Linked DNA regions of Marinomonas mediterranea MMB-1. The protein of the gene in region 2 interacts with the protein of the main gene of each other region in a pairwise test. Links are inferred from orthologs where the notes say so. Each region holds a gene or a part of one and is shown on either strand. Other genes may lie near its edges. The genes, in order: uvrB and uvrA.

Region 1 (3,292 bases), 2.8 Mb from region 2 along the record:
TTAGCGTTAAGTCATATTGCTTGATGTGCTCGATTATTTGATCGGCAGAATCAGAGCTGGTTCTGCCTGATGCGGCATCATAATCCAACACCGAATCAATGATGGCACACTCGAGAGACTTTGGGTCTGTTACGGCGTAAGACACGGTGAACGTTGCTTCGTCGAAGAAAGCAGTAACAAGTGGTTGGTCTGATAATGGCATGTGATTACCTTTAATATGGTTATAAGGTTATTTCTAAATAGAATATACTAAGTTTTTATATTAGTAAAACCTGATTTAATGCGTATATCTTATTAAAGCGGCTTAGTTCTATAGATTTGGTTATATGGGATGGTGGATCTAGCGTACATTTCGAGTGCATTTCTAGTTCACCAAACTGACACCTCGCGTGCGCTGCGAGTTCGAGAGCGACAGACAGTGTTTTTTTAAGTCAATCTTAGGAATCAGCTCGGACGAGAAAGCGAATTTTGCTAAGATAGGGAGGTTGGATAATAGTGATCAACATGAACCAAACTTGAGAGTAGGAAGCCGACGTGACTCAACAATTTGAAGTAGTATCAGCGTATCAACCTGCTGGTGACCAGCCAACCGCCATTGCGAAACTGACTCAAGGCATAGAGGCTGGATTAGCGCATCAGACATTGTTGGGTGTAACGGGCTCTGGTAAAACGTTTACGGTTGCAAATGTTATCGCGAACGCAAAGCGACCTACCATCATCATGGCGCACAACAAAACGCTGGCGGCTCAGCTTTATGGCGAGTTCAAAGAGTTCTTTCCAAATAACGCCGTTGAATATTTTGTGTCTTACTACGATTACTACCAACCAGAAGCCTATGTAGCGGCATCCGATACCTTTATCGAGAAAGACGCATCGGTAAACGAACACATTGAACAAATGCGCTTATCTGCAACAAAAGCCTTGCTTGAGCGCGAAGACGTTATTATCGTCGCAACGGTTTCTGCCATATACGGTTTGGGTGATCCGCAGTCCTATTTGAAAATGATGCTTCACCTTGATCGCGGAGACCGAATTGATCAACGCGCCGTATTACGTCGTTTAGCGGAGCTACAGTATTCGCGCAATGATTTAGTGTTCGAACGAGGGAATTTTCGAGTACGTGGTGACGTGATTGATGTGTTTCCAGCTGATTCGGAAGACACGGCGTTTCGTATTGAGTTGTTTGACGACGAAGTCGATAACTTGTCGATTATTGATCCATTGACCAATAAAACGATTCGAAAAGTCCCCAGAATCACTATCTACCCAAAAACTCATTATGTCACGCCTCGCGAGACCATCGTTGATGCCATTGAAAGAATAAAAACGGAACTCGATCAACGACTAGAACAGCTTAAATCGCTGAATAAACTCGTCGAGTTACAGCGTTTAGAACAACGTACGAATTACGATTTAGAAATGATGCAAGAGCTGGGTTATTGCTCTGGTATCGAAAACTACTCCCGTTATCTATCAGGTCGCCCCGAAGGCTCACCGCCACCGACCTTGTTTGATTACCTCCCTGCTAATGCCTTACTCGTGATAGATGAATCTCACGTTACCGTGCCACAAGTTGGCGCTATGTATAAAGGTGACCGTTCTCGTAAAGAAAACTTAGTGGAATACGGGTTCCGCTTACCGTCAGCATTGGACAACAGACCAATGCGCTTTGAAGAATGGGAATCGATCAAACCGCAGACTATTTTTGTGTCGGCGACCCCCGGCAAGTACGAAGCAGAACATCAGGATTGGGTGGTTGAGCAGATTGTTCGACCGACGGGGTTGATTGATCCAGAGGTAGAAATTCGTCCAGTCGCCACACAGGTGGACGATCTTTTATCAGAGATTAACCTTCGTCTTCCGACAGGCGAACGTATATTGGTCACGACACTGACCAAACGTATGGCCGAAGACTTAACCGATTACCTATACGAACACGGCATTCGGGTGCGTTACCTCCATTCAGATATTGATACCGTGGAACGAGTTGAAATCATCCGAGATCTTCGATTGGGTGAGTTTGATGTATTGGTCGGGATCAACCTACTTCGTGAAGGTTTAGATATTCCAGAAGTCAGTTTGGTCGCGATTCTCGACGCAGACAAAGAAGGCTTTTTACGCTCTGACCGTTCATTGATTCAGACCATTGGTCGAGCGGCTCGTAATGTGAACGGTAAAGCCATCTTATACGCAGATAGAATTACCGGTTCAATGGGGCGTGCCATTGAAGAAACAGACCGCCGCCGTGTGAAACAGCAAGCGTTTAACGAAGAGCACGGCATTGTTCCAAAAGGCATTACCAAATCGGTAGAAGACATCATGGAAGGCGCGTACAACCCCGGCGCAGGTAAAGGTCGAGGCAAGCAAACGCGTAAAGTGGCTGAGGCTTCAAAAGACTATCAAGTCGAAAGCATGGACGATGTGGCAGAAGTACGTAAGGCGATTATTAAACTGCAAAAAGACATGATGGAAGCATCGGAGAACCTGCAATTTGAACTGGCAGCAGGCTACCGCGATCAAATCCGAGTGTTGCAGAAAAAACTAAAAGAAGTTGGCGAACTGTAGAGGGCGAAAAATGTCACTGACATTGCGTAATCGAAATATTATCCGAGTCATCGATGGCGATGTCATCGTAAACTGCACCATCATCAAAATGTGTTTTGATTACGTGGTGGTCGTCTTTCGTGAGAACGAATATAAAGTGCCGTATGACAAAATTGACGAAGTCATTGGGCATGAGCTGCTTGTCCCAGTGAGCTAGCGTTTGAGCGTTTCTTTGTGAAAATGTAAACAAAGACGCAGGAATGAAAAGGCTGCGAAAAGCCGATTACGTCACGGTTCGGGCAGTGTCATACTGAGTGTTATCACCACTTTTAGTATGAATATTATTATGAGCCGAATTATTTTATTAGCGTCCCTCGTCCTGTCATTTTCCACGTTTGCACAAGATCGCCCAGAACCGCCAACTGGAGGAATGGGAGGAAAGCCACCTAGCTTTTCAGACTTTGACCAAAATGGCGATGGCTATATTTCCTTAGACGAAACACGTGGCCCGATGCAAAACGACTTTAACGACATTGACACCAACAGTGACGGGTTATTGACCGAATCTGAGATCGATCTTTTTATGAAAAATCATCGTCCGCCTGAATCACCACGCGATTAGAATTGACGCAAAGCAGAGCCGACAAAAAAGTTTATAAAACCTTAAAAATTATTAGCTTAGTGCTTGCCAATCGAATTCCTCTGCGTATAATAACCACCAATTCGTAGGTCTATAGCTCAGTTGGTT
Region 2 (3,748 bases):
ATCTTGTAACAACTATGTGGATAAAACACGATTTAGATAAGAGCTCAGGCGATACCGGCTAATTAGATAAAAGCGCATTAAAGAAGAGACATTGAGAGCACAGCAGTCGCGCAAAAACTAAACTTATCCACCAACTAACTTGAATGTTAAGTCGGTGGATAAGTTAGTACAGAGCTTTTTCTAGGAACTATCGCACTATGCTAAGAAAGCATCGGTTTTAAGAATCGAGCGGTATGTGAACCCTCGTGTTTAGCTACTTTTTCAGGTGTTCCTTCCGCAATAATATAGCCACCGCCGCTGCCACCTTCCGGCCCAAGATCCACAATCCAATCTGCTGTTTTGACAACGTCCAAATTGTGTTCGATTACAACGATGGTATTTCCGTGGTCACGTAAGCGATGCAATACCTTAAGCAGCTGCTCTATATCCGCAAAATGAAGCCCCGTTGTTGGTTCATCAAGAATGTACAGCGTTTTGCCTGTATCGCGCTTAGAAAGCTCTTTAGCTAGTTTCACTCGCTGTGCTTCACCACCCGATAGCGTCGTCGCAGCCTGACCTAGTCGGATATACCCAAGACCCACGTCAATGAGAGTCTGTAGCTTACGCGCAATAGAGGGCACCGGATCAAAGAACTCACGAGCGTCTTCGATGGTCATTTCCAAACATTCGTGAATGTTTTTGCCCTTATAGTGGATCTCCAATGTTTCACGGTTGTATCGTTTGCCCTTACAGACATCACAAGGTACATAAACGTCAGGTAAAAAGTGCATTTCTACCTTGATCACACCGTCGCCCTGACAGGCTTCACATCGTCCGCCTTTCACGTTAAAACTAAATCGTCCCGGCTTGTAGCCGCGAGAGCGAGCTTCCTGAGTGGCAGAGAATAATTCACGCATTGGTGTGAAGATGCCTGTATAGGTCGCAGGGTTTGAGCGCGGAGTACGTCCAATTGGGCTTTGGTCAATATCGACACATTTATCAAATAAGTCTAGACCGTCTATTTTTTCGTATGGCGCGGCTTTGAGCGTTGTTGCACCATTGAGTGCCGTAGCTGCAAGCGGGAAGAGCGTGCCGTTAATCAGTGTTGATTTACCAGACCCTGAAACACCCGTTACACATGTCATCACACCATACGGTATGTTCAACGTAACGTTATTTAAGTTGTTGCCTTTAGCACCATGTAGCGTGAGATGTTTGCCTTCTTTCGCTGGGTGGCGTAAAGCAGGAACCTCGATCTTACGCACGCCGTTTAGATATTGCCCCGTCACGGATTTTTCACACGCCATAATATCTTCTGGCGTTCCGCTGACAATAACTTCACCGCCGTGTACGCCAGCACCCGGGCCGATATCGACCACGTGATCAGCGATACGGATTGCGTCTTCGTCATGCTCGACAACAATGACAGTATTGCCAAGGTCGCGTAAACGAGTCAACGTTTGAATGAGACGCTCGTTATCCCGTTGGTGAAGACCAATTGAAGGTTCGTCCAGAATGTACATGACACCCACAAGACCCGCGCCAATCTGACTGGCGAGGCGTATGCGTTGTGCTTCGCCGCCTGATAACGTATCCGCCTGTCGGTCTAAGGTTAAATATTCAAGGCCAACGTTAACTAAGAATGTGAGTCGGTCTTTGATTTCTTTTAGTATTTTCGACGCGATTTCGCCTTTAGCGCCGGTCAGCTGTAGCTCATCGAAATACTTCAAGCATTCCGCGATAGGCAGCTTAACGACCTCGGGCAATGTCTCTTCGCTGATAAAGACATTGCGAGCGGCACGGTTTAGTCGAGAGCCGCCACAATCGCTACACGGCTGAATGCTAATATACTGAGAAAGATCGTCTCGTACGCTTTCTGACTCGGTCTCGCGATAGCGTCGTTGTAAGTTTGGAATTACACCCTCGAAGACATGTGAGCGCGTCATCTTATCGCCACGTTCATTGATGTATACGAAATCGATCTTATCTTTTCCAGAACCAAAGAGAATCTTATCTTGGAACTTTTTCGGTATGTCTCGGTACTTGGATTCGATATCAAAGTCATAGAAATTCGCCAACGCATTGAGTTGCTGGAAGTAAAAAATACTTCGTCGACCCCAACCGCGAATGGCCCCCTCTGCAAGCGTCAGCGATTCGTCCTGAATGACTCTCTCAGGGTCGAAGACCTGATGCGTGCCTAACCCATCACACGTCTGACATGCGCCATTAGGGTTATTAAAAGAGAAGAGTCTCGGTTCAAGCTCGGTTAGGCTGTAACCACATACGGGACAGGCAAATTTACTGGAGAAAATATGTTCGTCTTTGGGCTCGTCCATGTTGATGACTTTGGCGATACCATCGGACAGCGCCAAACAGGTCTCGAACGATTCGGCTAAACGCAACTTTAGATCCTGACGGACTTTAAAGCGGTCAATGACGACTTCAATCGTGTGTTTTTTATTTTTTTCTAACGCAGGGGCGTCATCTAAATCGATCACCAAACCATCGATCCGCGCGCGGATAAAGCCTTTAGATAGCAGATCGCTAATCGTATGTAAGTGCTCACCTTTTCTGTCTTTTACGATCGGCGCGAGCAGCATCATCTTACTTTCTTCTGGAAGAGATAAGACCTTATCGACCATCTGAGAGATGGTTTGTGCTTCGAGTGGCTCTCCATGGTCGGGACATCTAGGCTGGCCCGCTCGTGCGAATAAGAGTCGAAGATAATCGTAGATTTCGGTAATTGTCCCCACGGTCGAACGTGGGTTATGAGACGTTGACTTCTGCTCAATCGAAATCGCAGGTGACAGACCTTCGATATGATCAATATCTGGCTTCTCCATCATGGAAAGGAACTGCCGAGCGTAAGTGGACAAAGACTCTACATAGCGACGTTGTCCTTCCGCGTACAAAGTGTCAAACGCCAGCGAGGATTTACCAGAGCCTGAGAGTCCGGTAATAACAACCAACTTGTCGCGTGGAATGTCTAAATCCACATTCTTCAGGTTATGAGTGCGCGCGCCGCGCACAGTAATGGTATCCATGAGTCTCCTACCAAATATGGGTAAAACAGGAAAATTTTAATCTGTGTATAATAACTGTCTATTTTTACAGTAGTTAAAATAGAGCTTCAACGGTATTTTTAGTAAAATCGCTCATCTTTTTTAATTTACCCTAGGGCTAAAAAGGCAAAGCGTAAGTCATCACCCTTCTCAAGCTTATACGCGAGTACGATGAATTTGGGCGTATTTTTGAAGAAATATCCTTTATCTTCAATCACTTGTTAGGATGTCGGCACGTATCTAAAACGCTGTATAACCCCTTTTCAGGCTATAATTTAGGCTTATTATGGATCTTATTGAACGTCGTTCTGTATTGGCGCTCGCCTTGGTGTATCTATTTCGCATGTTGGGCTTATTTCTTATTATGCCCGTTATCAGCATTGCAGCAGATGACTTAAGTGGTGCAAGCACTGCATTAATTGGTGTTGCGATCGGTATTTATGGTTTTAGTCAGGCAAGTTTGCAAATCCCAATGGGGATGATGTCAGACCATTTTGGCCGAAAACCTATTATCTTTATCGGTTTGATCCTATTTGCATTGGGTAGCCTTATTTGTGCCAACGCAGACGATGTGTATCAACTTATTACTGGACGGGCAGTGCAGGGAGCTGGCGCCATTGCTAGTACGTTAATGGCATTGTTAAGTGATGTCACCCGAGAACAAAACCGAACCAAAGCCATGGCGACCGTTGGTATCAGTATTGGTG

What was found.
Region 1: the proteins of uvrA (region 2) and uvrB interact in binary tests that used the Escherichia coli proteins (3 or more experiments, as listed by UniProt). The link is inferred for Marinomonas mediterranea MMB-1 from one-to-one orthologs.

The regions. Positions count from the first base shown.
Region 1 is NC_015276.1:3,029,681-3,032,972, reverse strand. What follows is about bases 89-3,049. They hold uvrB (excinuclease ABC subunit UvrB), read left to right. Parts: upstream 89-534; coding sequence 535-2,565; downstream 2,566-3,049. Other genes in these bases: MARME_RS13840 (EF-hand domain-containing protein), read left to right, coding at 2,891-3,049; MARME_RS13845 (hypothetical protein), read left to right, coding at 2,576-2,761; MARME_RS13855 (MBL fold metallo-hydrolase), read right to left, coding at 89-202. In the rest of the region: more of MARME_RS13855, read right to left, coding at 1-88; more of MARME_RS13840, read left to right, coding at 3,050-3,166. UniProt on the Escherichia coli protein: The UvrABC repair system catalyzes the recognition and processing of DNA lesions. A damage recognition complex composed of 2 UvrA and 2 UvrB subunits scans DNA for abnormalities.
Region 2 is NC_015276.1:265,900-269,647, forward strand. Bases 1-3,417 are described here. They hold uvrA (excinuclease ABC subunit UvrA), read right to left. Parts: upstream 3,024-3,417; coding sequence 201-3,023; downstream 1-200. Other genes in these bases: MARME_RS01345 (MFS transporter), read left to right, coding at 3,328-3,417. Also shown: more of MARME_RS01345, read left to right, coding at 3,418-3,748. UniProt on the Escherichia coli protein: The UvrABC repair system catalyzes the recognition and processing of DNA lesions. UvrA is an ATPase and a DNA-binding protein. A damage recognition complex composed of 2 UvrA and 2 UvrB subunits scans DNA for abnormalities.